One region of the Agrobacterium sp. genome, then DNA from elsewhere that is predicted to be linked to it. Evidence: riboswitches for the same ligand, from Rfam matches in the RefSeq annotation. Region 1 holds a riboswitch; each other region holds the start of a gene.

Evidence for each region. A riboswitch is a leader RNA that binds a small molecule or an ion and turns the genes downstream of it on or off. The one in region 1 is predicted to bind cobalamin.
Region 2: linked by a shared signal. The riboswitch ahead of AC5I5B_RS10310 (ABC transporter substrate-binding protein) and the one ahead of nrdH (glutaredoxin-like protein NrdH) in region 1 are both predicted to bind cobalamin.
Region 3: linked by a shared signal. The riboswitch ahead of bluB (5,6-dimethylbenzimidazole synthase) and the one ahead of nrdH (glutaredoxin-like protein NrdH) in region 1 are both predicted to bind cobalamin.

Annotation. Positions count from the first base shown of each region.
Region 1 covers NZ_JCABZP010000014.1:6,238-10,503, forward strand. Annotated here, with positions in the region: gene AC5I5B_RS11750 (ATP-binding cassette domain-containing protein) at 1-462, shown strand, start outside; gene AC5I5B_RS11755 (nucleoside triphosphate hydrolase) at 459-1,088, shown strand; cobalamin riboswitch at 1,222-1,445, shown strand; gene nrdH (glutaredoxin-like protein NrdH) at 1,756-1,977, shown strand; gene nrdI (class Ib ribonucleoside-diphosphate reductase assembly flavoprotein NrdI) at 1,990-2,388, shown strand; gene nrdE (class 1b ribonucleoside-diphosphate reductase subunit alpha) at 2,376-4,266, shown strand, end outside.
Region 2 covers NZ_JCABZP010000011.1:293,797-298,062, forward strand. Annotated here, with positions in the region: gene AC5I5B_RS10300 (ABC transporter ATP-binding protein) at 1-585, opposite strand, end outside; gene AC5I5B_RS10305 (FecCD family ABC transporter permease) at 582-1,610, opposite strand; gene AC5I5B_RS10310 (ABC transporter substrate-binding protein) at 1,607-2,638, opposite strand; cobalamin riboswitch at 2,797-3,031, opposite strand; gene AC5I5B_RS10315 (GNAT family N-acetyltransferase) at 3,071-3,949, opposite strand; gene argE (acetylornithine deacetylase) at 4,153-4,266, shown strand, end outside.
Region 3 covers NZ_JCABZP010000010.1:340,454-344,719, reverse strand. Annotated here, with positions in the region: gene AC5I5B_RS08270 (NAD+ synthase) at 1-253, shown strand, start outside; gene AC5I5B_RS08265 (glyoxalase superfamily protein) at 447-824, opposite strand; gene AC5I5B_RS08260 (TolB family protein) at 1,017-1,844, shown strand; cobalamin riboswitch at 1,908-2,090, shown strand; gene bluB (5,6-dimethylbenzimidazole synthase) at 2,168-2,884, shown strand; gene AC5I5B_RS08250 (DUF2865 domain-containing protein) at 3,066-4,172, opposite strand.

The DNA of each region.
Region 1 (4,266 bases):
ATCCGCAAGCCCGGCATTCAGGGCAGCCTGTTCCGGGCGCTCGACCGCCCGGCCATGGAAAAATTCGCCCGCGAAAAACTGTCGGAACTCGGCCTGATGACGATCCAGAACATCAATCAGGCGGTGGAAACCCTCTCCGGCGGTCAGCGCCAGGGCGTGGCGGTGGCGCGTGCGGCAGCCTTTGGCTCCAAGGTCGTCATCCTCGACGAGCCGACGGCGGCACTCGGCGTCAAGGAAAGCCGTCGCGTTCTCGAGCTTATTCTGGATGTGCGCTCCCGCGGTCTGCCGATTGTCCTGATCTCGCATAACATGCCGCATGTTTTCGAGGTTGCGGATCGCATCCATATCCACCGGCTCGGTAAGCGCCTGTGCGTCATCAATCCGAAGGACTATTCCATGTCCGACGCCGTCGCCTTCATGACCGGCGCCAAGGAAGCGCCGAAGGAAACGCTTGCCGCATGACGCTGAAGCTTGAGACGATCGTCGAAGACGTTCTTCGGCGGGCAGAGGGTCAATCCCGTTTCATCATAGCCATTGCCGGTCCCCCTGGGGCCGGCAAATCCACGCTTGCGGATGCTCTTTTTGAGGCCTTGCGGGCGCGAGGCGAAACGGCCGCCGTCCTGCCCATGGATGGCTTCCATATGGACAATGGCATTCTTGAGGAACGGGGACTGCTGCCGCGAAAAGGCGCACCTGAAACTTTTGATGTGCGCGGCTTCCTGGATATCGTCTCCGCCGTCCGCAAGGGCGGGCAGGAGGTGCTTGTTCCGGTTTTCGACCGCTCCCGGGAAATTGCCATTGCGTCCGCCCGGGCGATTGCGCCGGAAACGCGCTTTGTCCTTGCCGAAGGCAATTATCTGCTGCTGAACGAAGCGCCCTGGACAAGCCTTTCCGAGAGCTTTGACCTCACCATCTTCGTGGGCCCGTCCGTCGCCGTGCTGGAAGAGAGGCTGCGGAACAGATGGCAGGGTTATGGTCTCGATGCCGCTCAGATCCATGCCAAGCTTTTCGAAAACGATCTTCCCAACGGAAAAAGGGTGATCGAAAACGCGCGTCCAGCCGATATTCATATCGATATCTGGGAATAGATTAACGCTTTCCAGTTCTTTACCGGCAAAGCGCGTTTGCCGTTAAGCCTTTGTTGACCATGTGTTGAATCTTTTTGATCCACAGGGTGGGGCTTTTGTGTGTCTATTCATTGACGTAAAAATTTCCTTATATACTATATGTGGTGTTCAAGGTTCTTCCGATTCGCAAGGATTGGGAGCTAAGACGGGAATTCGGTGCGTAACGCCATCATGGCGGAACAAGGCCGAAACTGCCCCCGCAACTGTAAGCGGCGAGCATCGTTCCGATTTGGGTCACTGGAGCCAAAAGCTCCGGGAAGGCCGGAATAGATGTTGTGACCCGCAAGTCAGGAGACCTGCCTTGAGCGCAAACGTCCACGGGCGGGGTGTCCGGAGGAAGGTGTTGACGCAAATGATTTGCGTGCGCCCTTTTCTGCCCCCTCCAGAACAAGCTTCGGGGTGAAGTCATGCCAGTGCATTTCTTTAAGTTGCTGCGCTCGTCGGCGTAGAGAGTGATTTTGTGCGGCTTGCAGCATTTTGGGAAAACCGGACCCCGGTTTCTATCCGAAAATGCGAAGAGTTGCCTGGGCTACGTGCCTCACCTGAATGACAGATCCACCGCCACCCGATTGCGATTGTAATCGGCAATGTTGAGCCGTGTCCGAAATCGGCTTCGAGAGAGGAAATCATGACCGTCACCGTTTACAGCAAACCCGCCTGCGTCCAGTGCACCGCCACCTATCGTGCGCTCGACCGCATTGGTATTCCCTATGAGATCATCGATATCTCCGAAGATGCGGATGCGCTCGATCACGTCCGGGGTCTTGGTTACATGCAGGTTCCCGTGGTCGTCGCCGGCGAGCGCCATTGGGCGGGTTTCCGGCCGGATATGATCGGCTCGATCAGCTGAGGCGGTAAGGCGATGGGCCTGATCGTCTACTATTCCAGCCGCTCTGAAAACACCCATCGTTTCCTTCTGAAACTGGGGCGGCGTTTGTTTCGCCTGCCGCTCGGCGCTGAGGACGACGTGCCTCATGTGTCGGAACCCTATGTGCTGGTCACCCCCACCTATGGGGGCGGCGGCACCAAAGGGGCCGTGCCTAAGCCGGTCATCCGGTTTTTGAACGAGCCCTCCAACCGAAATCTCATTCGCGGCGTCATCGCGGCGGGAAACACGAATTTTGGCGCCGCTTTCGCATCCGCCGGAGATATCGTCTCGCGCAAATGCGCGGTGCCGTTTCTCTATCGCTTCGAGCTTCTCGGCACGGAAGAAGACGTCGCCAACGTCAAACATGGATTGGAACGATTTTGGACACGCTGACCTCGAGCGCGCTGCGCAAGGACGCCAAACAGCCGGCAGCCGCAAGCCAGAAACCGCTTGATGCGGGGCTGGACTATCACGCGCTGAACGCGATGCTGAACCTTTACGACGAGAACGGGAAGATCCAGCTCGACAAGGATCGGCTGGCCGCCCGGCAATATTTCCTCCAGCACGTCAACCAGAACACGGTATTTTTCCATAACCTCAGGGAAAAGCTCGATTATCTGGTGACGGAGGGATATTACGAGCAGGAGGTGCTGGACCAGTATTCCTTCAATTTTGTTCGTGACCTCTATGACGAGGCCTATGCCCGGAAATTCCGCTTCCCGACCTTTCTCGGCGCCTTCAAATATTACACCTCCTATACGCTGAAGACCTTCGACGGAAAACGTTATCTGGAGCGTTATGAGGATCGCGTCTGCATGGTGGCGCTGGCCCTTGCGCGTGGTGATGAGCAGCTTGCCCGCAATCTGGTCGATGAAATCATTTCAGGCCGCTTCCAGCCGGCCACCCCGACATTCCTCAATGCCGGCAAAAAGAGCCGCGGCGAGCTGGTCTCGTGTTTTCTGCTGCGGGTGGAAGACAATATGGAAAGCATCGGCCGCTCCATCAATTCGGCCTTGCAGCTTTCCAAGCGCGGCGGCGGCGTGGCGCTGTCCTTGACCAATATTCGCGAATTCGGAGCGCCGATCAAACAGATCGAAAACCAGTCTTCCGGCGTTATTCCCGTGATGAAGCTGCTGGAAGATTCTTTTTCCTATGCCAACCAGCTTGGCGCACGCCAGGGTGCTGGCGCGGTCTATCTACATGCCCATCACCCTGACATCATGCGCTTCCTTGATACCAAGCGCGAAAACGCCGACGAAAAAATCCGCATCAAGACGCTGTCGCTCGGCGTGGTGATCCCCGACATCACCTTCGAACTCGCCCGCAACAACGAGGACATGTATCTGTTCTCGCCCTATGATGTGGAGCGGGTCTATGGCGTGCCGTTGACCGAGATTTCGGTCAGCGAAAAATATCACGAAATGGTCGCCGACAGCCGCATCCGCAAGAAGAAGATCAAGGCGCGCGAATTCTTTCAGGTGATCGCCGAAATCCAGTTCGAGAGCGGTTACCCCTACATCATGTTCGAGGACACGGTGAACCGCGCCAATCCGATCGCCGGCCGCATCAGCATGAGCAATCTCTGCTCGGAAATCCTGCAGGTCAGCGAAGCGAGTGAATTCAATGCCGATCTGTCCTACAGCCATATGGGCAAGGATATTTCCTGCAATCTCGGTTCGCTCAACATTGCCGCTGCAATGGATTCGGCCGATTTCGGCAAGACCATCGAGACCTCCATCCGGGCGCTGACAGCAGTGTCTGATATGAGCCACATTTCCTCCGTCCCCTCGGTGGAAAAGGGCAATGATGCGAGCCACGCCATCGGGCTCGGCCAGATGAACCTGCACGGCTATCTGGCGCGCGAACGCATCTTCTACGGTTCCGAAGAGGGCGTCGATTTCACCAATATCTATTTCTACACCGTGACCTATCATGCCATCCGCGCCAGCAACCGGCTGGCGGTGGAAAGAGGCCAGAGCTTCAAGGGCTTTGAAAATTCGAAATATGCCTCGGGTGACTATTTCGACAAATATACCGACCGGGAATGGTTGCCCGCGACCGAAAAGGTGAAGGAACTGTTCGAAAAGGCCGGCATTGCCATTCCGACGCAGGAGGACTGGAAGGCGCTGAGGCAGGACGTCATGGCATCAGGTCTTTATAACCAGAACCTACAAGCCGTGCCGCCGACAGGTTCGATCTCCTATATCAACCACTCGACGTCTTCCATTCATCCAATCGTCTCGAAGATCGAAATCCGCAAGGAAGGCAAGA
Region 2 (4,266 bases), on a different contig from region 1:
GAGATCGTGCAGCGCCGCAACGACGGTCAGACCCTGCCGGCGCACCAGATCGAGCAGGCCGATCTGGTGGCCTATGTCAAGGTGATTGGTCGGTTCGTCCAGCAGCAGGATATGCGGCTCCTGCGTCAATGCGCGGGCAATGTGCAGGCGCTGGCGTTCGCCGCCGGAAAGATGATGCCAGTTGCGCTCCGCCTTGTCGGCCATGTCGACATTGGCAAGTGCCGCATCAACAATGGCGTCGTCATTCTGTGACCAAGCGGAAAGCGGCCCGAGATAGGGCGTGCGTCCAAGCTCCACGGCCTGCCGTGCGGTGATGCGCTCGGTGGTTTCAGCCTGTTGCTCCACGAAGGCAAGCCGGCGGGCAAGATCGCGGCGTCCCAGCGAGGCAAGCGGCTCCTCGCCAAGCGTAACGTGCCCCCGGCGTGGTTTGCGAATTCCCGCCAGCATGGAAAGCAGCGTGCTCTTGCCGGAACCATTCGGGCCGATGATGCCCAGAAACTCCCCGGAACCGACATTGAGCGAAACGCCGCGCACGATATCGATATTGCCGGCATGGAAATGCAGGCCGTGGGCGGATAACTTCATGACCGCGCCCTCTTTTGCCCCAGGATGAAGGCGAAGGCGGGCGCGCCGACCAGCGCGGTGATGACGCCGATGGGCAGCACCTGCCCCGGAATGACGATGCGCGAGAGAATATCCGCGACTATCATGAAAACCGCACCGGTCAGTGCCGTCACCGGCAGCAAGATGCCATGGCGAACGCCGACGAAGATGCGCGCGGCATGGGGAATGACGAGCCCGACGAAACCGATGGAGCCGACCAGCGACACCATCGCGGCCGTCATGATTGCCGAAACCGAGATCAGCACCGCATAGACCCACCGCACCGGGATACCGAGTGAAGCGGCGGCTTGACCGCCGAAGGCAAAGGCATCCAGCGCCCGGGCATACCAGAGACACACAGCAAGACCCGCAAGGCTGACCGGCAGCGCCAGCCAGACATCCGGCCAGCGCACGCCCGAGAGGTTGCCGAGCAGCCAGAACATAATGCCGCGCGCCTGTTCCGCATTGGCGGATTTGGTGACGATGAAAGAGGTCATGGCGTTGAACAGCTGCGACCCGGCCACCCCCGCCAGAATGATGGCGCTGTTGCCATGTCCCGCCCGCACCGCGAGAAGGCTGACCAGAGAAAAGGCCACAAAAGCACCGATGAGCGCGCCGGCCGGCATCGTCAGGAAACCCGCGCCAAAACCCAGAAGCGCGACAGCGACGGCACCGGTGGAGGCGCCGGCGGAAATGCCGAGAATATAGGGATCGGCAAGCGGGTTGCGCAGAAGCGATTGCAGCACCGCCCCGGCGAGCGCCAGCGAAGCCCCGCAGCAGGCGGCGACAACGGCGCGGCTGAGGCGATAACTCCAGACAATGCCCTCATCCAGCGGCTCCAACGGATAACCCGCATGGAAAACACGGTTGGCGATAGTTTTCGCCACGACGTCAAAGGGAATGGCGGTCTCGCCGATGGCCGCTCCGGCCATCAGCGCGACGAGCAGCAGGGCGAGCGCGGCGAAAGCCAGTCCCACCCTGCCGAAATGGACGGAAAGACTGTTCACTTGGCGAGGCCGGCAGCCGAAATCGCTTCAGCCAGCGTTTCGATGCCTTCAATGGTGCGAATGGTCGGGTTCATCGCCTGCGCATCCATTTCGAACACATGACCTTGCTTGACGGCGGGCATGATGCTGGCCACGGGATCGCTGGCGAGGAACTTCAGCTTGACGGCGACATCGTCAGCCGGGAAGCGACGGCGGTCCATCTTGCCGGCGACGATGACGGACGGATTTGCCTTGGCGATGGTTTCCCAGCCGACGGTCGGCCATTCCTCATCGCTTTCGATGACATTCTTTAAGCCCAGTGCGGACATGATGTAACCGGGCGCGCCGTTGCGGCCGGCCACATAGGGGTCGATATCCAGCTCGGCGCTGGAGAACCAGAAGACGGCGGAAAGCTTGCCATTTGCCGAGGCGATCTTGGTGCGGGCGGCTTCCTCACGCTTCTTCAGATCGGCAACGACTTCCTCGCCGCGATCCTGCACGTTGAAGATTTTGGCGAGATCGCGGATTTCCTGATAGATCAGATCCATGGTGAAGCCGGTGTTGCGCACGCCGTCGCCACCGCCGGAATTATCCTTGCCGATGCAATCGGCAGGCGAGGTATAGACGGGAATGCCGAGTTCGGCGAATTGCACCGGCGTTCCGACGACGCCTTCAGGGCCGATCTGCCACTGGAACTGCGTCGTCACGAGGTCAGGCCTCTTGCCGACAACCGCCTCAAAGCTCGGATCATTATCGGCCAGTCGCTCGACCTTGGCATTGGCCTCCTCGTAGCCCTTCAGAACCGGGCCGATCCACAGCGCCGTGCCGACCACCTTGTCAGCAACCCCGAGCAGATAAAGAACCTCGGTCGTGCTCTGGCCGACGGATACGGTGCGGGCGGGAGCCTGCTTGAAGGTGATCTCCTGACCGCAGCTGTTGATCGTCAGGGGGTAAGTGGTTTCGGCAGCGTTAGCGTTGGCAAGAGGCAAAACCGCAAACGCGGCGGCCAGAAAGCCGGCATGGACCGGCAGGCGTCTAGAACGAAACATGTGTTCTCCAGTCGAAAGTAAAACTTATTCCAGAGCAGCAGGCGTCAGAACGCGCAGCAACAGCGGGACGTCTTGTACGGAGAACGACGACGGGACGCAAACCAAATGTTATGAAATAACATTACAATCTCCTCCTCCGGGCTTCCCCGCCCGTAACGATGGTTCATATTTTGACGGCAGGTCTCCTGGCTCACGGATTTGCGTCACTCATCTGCCTTCCCGCATTCCAGAGAATACAGTGGCATGACGCCTTGAAGCGTCACTGGGATGAACGACAATCCGCTTACAGTTGCGGGGGCAGCCACGGCATTGGGCGAAAAAGATCGCCCGCACCATGTTCCCTATTAATCCCTTCGCCTTTCGGCTGCAGGAACCGTCGCTTTCTCACATAAGGGGCAACGGGCGGGGCGTCAATTGCGATAGTGCCGCACCTCAGCACAAAGACGGGCCAGCCAGGGCGAAAATCATTGCGGGACCAGAGCCGGCCGGTTGCGGCACGTTTTTCGACATGGTGGTCAGCGTTTCGATCACCACCAGGCCGGATTGCGTCAGAAAGTCGGTCAGAAGACCACTGTCACGCACGGCATCGAGACGGACGAGCTGATCGTCCAGATCGGAAAAATGCCGCCTGACCAGCGCAATGGCCTGCGTTTCCTCACCCGCAACGACCGGGCCGACAATATGGCCCCGTCCCGCTGCGCGCCGCAATGCAAAGGCCACGAGACGATCCGCCTCGAACAGGCCATAACCCTTATTTTCCCGCAGGAGACGCTGCAGGACGCGCTGGCGCGAGACACCGAAAGCCGCCTGATCCAGATCCGCAACAGCGGACAAATGGTCCTCCGAAAGCGGCTCGATCCTCTGTTTTCTTCCGAGCGTCGGCATCTCGGCAGGGCAGCGCGCCTTGCCGCGAAGGAGATGTACTTTTTCCGCATCTCCGGCAAAACCCAGCCGGGCAAAAAGCCGCCGCGACGCTTCCGTGGCGTTCAGCCGCAGTGCAGCGTCAGGGTAATCTGCCATGAGTTGCCCCACCAGCCACGGTGCAACGCCCTGCCCCTGCAAACGCGGGGAAACGATGACCATACCGACCGTCGCGAAACCTTCATCATAAGGAAACAGCATGGCGGTTGCGACAACGCGATCAATTTCGTCAAGCGCAGCAAGGCCGATGCCACATTGACGCAGGAAACACCATTCATTCGCGTGGTATCGCCATCCGACAGCCATGGAGAGGGCATGCAGATGATCGGCCTCCACATCGGCGATATCCACGGTTCGCAACTCGAAACTATCGACCTTGAGCAGCTCCATGACAAACGGCTCTCATTCCCTCCGGCGCGGAACCTTGATCCCGGCAGCCCAGCCCACGACATCCGAAGATAACCAGCCTTGCCGGCAGGAATTTTCCGAAAGCGCTGGAAAGACACAACAATCTACCGAAAACACCCCTATTTCAGCAGATAAACGCCGCCGGCCGCTCTAAGCTTTTCGACGTTGAAGCGGCGGAGACAGCCATGAACGCAATCGAAATTCTGGAGCGTCTTGTCGGCTTCCCATCGGTCGTCGGAACCGCCAATGGCGATATCGCCGGGTGGATCGCCGATTATCTGGATAGTCACGGCGCGAAA
Region 3 (4,266 bases), on a different contig from region 1:
CCAGACCGACCAGGATTCGCTGCCGCCCTATCCGGTGCTCGACGATATTCTGGAATGCCTTGTCGAGAAGGAAATGTCGGTCGAGGAGATTCTCGCACGCGGCCATGATGTGGCCACCGTGCACCGGGTGGAGCATCTGCTTTATCTCGCCGAATACAAGCGCCGGCAATCGGCTCCGGGTGTTAAGATCACCAAGAAGAACTTCGGCCGTGACCGGCGTTATCCGATCACCAACCGGTTCCGGGATCGGTGATTGAGGGCGCGCGCCATTGATTTCTGGCGGGTGAGTTAAGTGCCTTTCTCCGTCATCCTCGCCCTTGAGGCGAGGATCCATGCGCGGTTGAGATTGTGGGTCCTCGGGTCAAGCCCGAGGATGACGTCGCGTGTGAGGAGCTTTTTGACAACGCATAAACGGCGCGGAGAACACCCCGCGCCGCTCGCTCATCTCAAATAACCTGCCCCACATCGATACGGTTGCCATCGGGGTCTTCAAAGACGAAGGCGCGCAGGCCGTAATCCTTGTCCTGCAGGCCCTTGATGATGCGCAAGCCCTGGCTCTTGCAGAGCGCGTGCAGCGCATCGACATCGCTCACCATCATATGGGCCACGTTGAAGGGCGCTGCCTTGTGCGTGGGCTGCAATGTCAGATGCAGCTCGGCATTGCCCTGTTTCAGGATCATGAAGCCGACGGGGTTGCCGTTTTCGAAGGTCTTTTCAAAGCCCAGCACGCCAACGTAAAAATCATGGGCCGTTTCGATATTTTTGACAGGAAGCATTGCGGCGATCCGGCCGAAGCGGATGCCGTGATCGGCGATGGTATTCATCGCGGAACCTCGGATCTGGGAGAAACGGGAAGCGGCGCGGACGGTGCCGGAGCGCTGGCGTTTTTTCCGGTTTGAATTTGCAGGACGGTGCCTGCCGCCCTAGGATCATAATCGAGGCGATGGCGGATGCAAACGGAATGTCTGCATTGCCCAGCGCTTTGAACGAGAACACGGACACGCCCGGGAGGCAGAATGCGCAGTTCCATCGAAATCTTCAACATCCGCACCCGGCAGATGCGTGTGGTGTGGCAGACGCCTGATCTCTTTGAAGCGCCGAACTGGTCGCCGGATGGGAAATATCTGCTGTTGAACAGCGAAGGCCTGCTTTATCGCCTGTCTCTTTCCGGTGATATTGCGCCGGAAAAGGTCGATACCGGCTTTGCCACGCTGTGCAATAACGATCACGGCATTTCGCCTGACGGGTCACTCTATGCCATTTCCGACAAGGTGGAATTCGGCAAGAGCGCCATCTATCTCATGGCCTCCGTGGGCGGCGCGCCACGGCTGATGACGAAAAACCTTCCCTCCTACTGGCATGGCTGGTCGCCGGACGGGAAGAGCTTCGCCTATTGCGGCATTCGCGATCAGGTCTTCGATATCTACTCCATGGATATAGAAAGCGGCGTCGAGACGCGGTTGACCCATGGCGAAGGTCGCAATGACGGGCCGGATTATTCGCCTGACGGTGCGTGGATCTATTTCAATTCCAGCCGCACCGGGCGGATGCAGATCTGGCGCGTACGGGTGGATGGCTCCGCCGTCGAGCGCATCACCGACAGCCCCTATGGCGACTGGTTTCCGCACCCGTCTCCGAAGGGAGACAAGGTGGTGTTCGTCTCCTATGACGGCGACGTTTTCGACCATCCGCGCGATCTTGATGTGCGGGTGCGGCTGATGGGTATGGATGGTGGTAATGCCGAGACGCTGTTTGAGCTTTTCGGCGGGCAGGGAACGATGAACTCGCCTAACTGGTCACCTGAGGGGGACGAGTTCGCCTATGTCAGGTATTTCCCGGTGTAATGGGGGAGGCAGGCCACATTGCCGCACCACCGGCAGAATACTTGCATTCGCAAACTTTTTTGCCCATAGCTTCCTTTGTCAGGTGCCCGCCCTTGCGGCGGGAGAATCGGGAATCCGGTGAAAGCCCGGAACGTGCCCAGCGCTGTGAGGCGGACGCTCTTTTTTAGAAGCCACTGAAGCAATTCGGGAAGGCGAAAAGGGCGGATGAAGCCAAGTCAGAAGACCGGCCTGACGGGATAGACCGAACCGCGCGGACGGCGGCAGGTTGTTGTCGAGGTGGGGTGTATGTTTGCGCCCGGCCTTCGCATTGTTGGGGATAAACGATGCCAGCCGATCCGTCCGTGAGCAATCCGCCCGGCGCCAGTTCTTTCGATCATGCGCTGTCACCCGCCCGCCCGTTTTCCGGTGAGGAGCGCGAGGCGATTTACCGCGCCATTGAAACCCGTCGTGACGTGCGCGATCAGTTCCTGTCCGATCCGCTGCCGGATGATCTGGTGGAGCGTCTCCTGAAGGCGGCCCATTCGGCACCCTCGGTCGGTTTCATGCAGCCGTGGAATTTTACCCTCATCACCGATGGCGCGATCCGTCAGGCGGCCTTTGTGGCCTTCAGCCGCGCCAATGAGGAGGCGGCGGCGATGTTCGAGGGCGAGCAACAGGCTCTCTACCGGAGCTTGAAACTTGAAGGCATCCGCAAGGCCCCGCTCAGCATCTGCGTCACCTGCGATCCCACGCGCGGCGGCAAGGTGGTGCTGGGCCGCACCCATAATCCGCGCACGGATGTCTATTCCACCGTCTGCGCCATCCAGAATCTCTGGCTCGCAGCCCGCGCCGAAGGCATCGGCGTCGGCTGGGTCAGCATTTTCCACGATAGCGACATTCGCACCATTCTCGGTATTCCCGACCACATCGAAATCGTCGCCTGGCTCTGCGTCGGCCGTGTCGATGCGCTCTATACCGAGCCGGAACTGGCGGTGAAAGGCTGGCGGCAGCGCGTGCCGTTGGAGGAGCTTGTGTTCCGCAACCGCTGGGGCGGGGTGTAAGACAGATAAAAGTTCTGCGAGGGAAGCGGGGCGTTGCTGCTTGTTCTTCTCCCCGGCGGGGAGAAGATGGCCCGAAGGGTCAGATGAGGGGGCAAGCTCTCAGCATATCTCTACCGTAGCCCTCTCATCCCGCTGCCGCGGACTGAAGAAACAAGCGGCGTCCGCTCGCTCCACGACGGCTTCACTGCTGCGGCTGTATACCCTTCAATGCCGGGTTCTTCAGGTCGATCCGGCCTGTCTGGTCCGGCAGAAATTTGGGGCCAATGACGCGCACTTTCGTATCGTTCGGGTCATAGTCGCGTTCGGGAACGGGTTGTTCCGGCGGCTTGGCGGCCTGCTGCTGCTCGGCGGGTTTGGGGGCGGCCTTGTCACCTTGCGGTGAGGGGATTTTCGTGATGCCGGAATAGGGCGTTTCGGATTCCGGCCGGGAGGCTTCTTCCTGCTTCTGCATTTCTTCGTGATAGGCGGCCATGTTGCAGGCGCAGCCCGGCGCTTTCGCCGGGGCGTTCCTGTAGGCGAAGGCGGTCGGCAGGTCCCTGTAAGGTTTTCCGGTTTCCGCAGACACCATGTCGGCGGTTTCCTGATCCGTCATGGAGTGGAAATAAAGTTCCGTCTCCGTCCCCGGACACATTTTCTGGCATTGCTCGGCCTGGGCGCGGAAATCGAGCGGCGAGGCATTGGCGGCGATGGGGAAGAACGAGCCGTCGCAGGTGCGCACGCACAGTGTGCGAAGCCCGCCTTCAGCGGCGGCGTTGGGGTAGGGGGAAAGCCCCGCCTGTCCCGGCTCACCGCCATTCTGCCGGAAGGCGTCGGGGTAACGCGTCACATCGGAAGGCGACGGCAGCTGCGCTTCCGTCTGCGGTGCGGTGCCGCAGCCATTTGCATCGAGGGCGGCGAGGATACGCTGGCGCCTGATATCGCCATCGTTGTCACGCACGGCCGCCATGGCGTCGTCGCGATCACGGATGATGGCGTCGCGTTCGTTTTCCGCTTCCGCCAGCGCATCGCCGATCTCGGCGCAGACACCGGCATTGGGATTGCCGTAGACGATGACGCTGCCAGACGAGCAGCCATAGCCGCGCAGGTCGTTCCTGATCTTGCGAATGACGATGTTCTGGCGGGCGAGCGCATTGGCGTAACGCCGCACCTCGGCCGTATTGCCGATGACGCGTGGCGGCTCACGCAACTGCGCATAAAGCGTATCGCAGACCTGATCCGCGAAAGCGGTGGCCGGAGCAATGAAAACAAGGGGAAGCAGGAGGCCGATGATGCGGCTGCGCCGGGTCAATTGTGCGATCCGTTCGATGTCCCCGACCGGTGGCAGGGGCGTTATACTTCACGAAATCCGTGTTTCAGGAAGATAACATAAGCTGTTGCCGCAA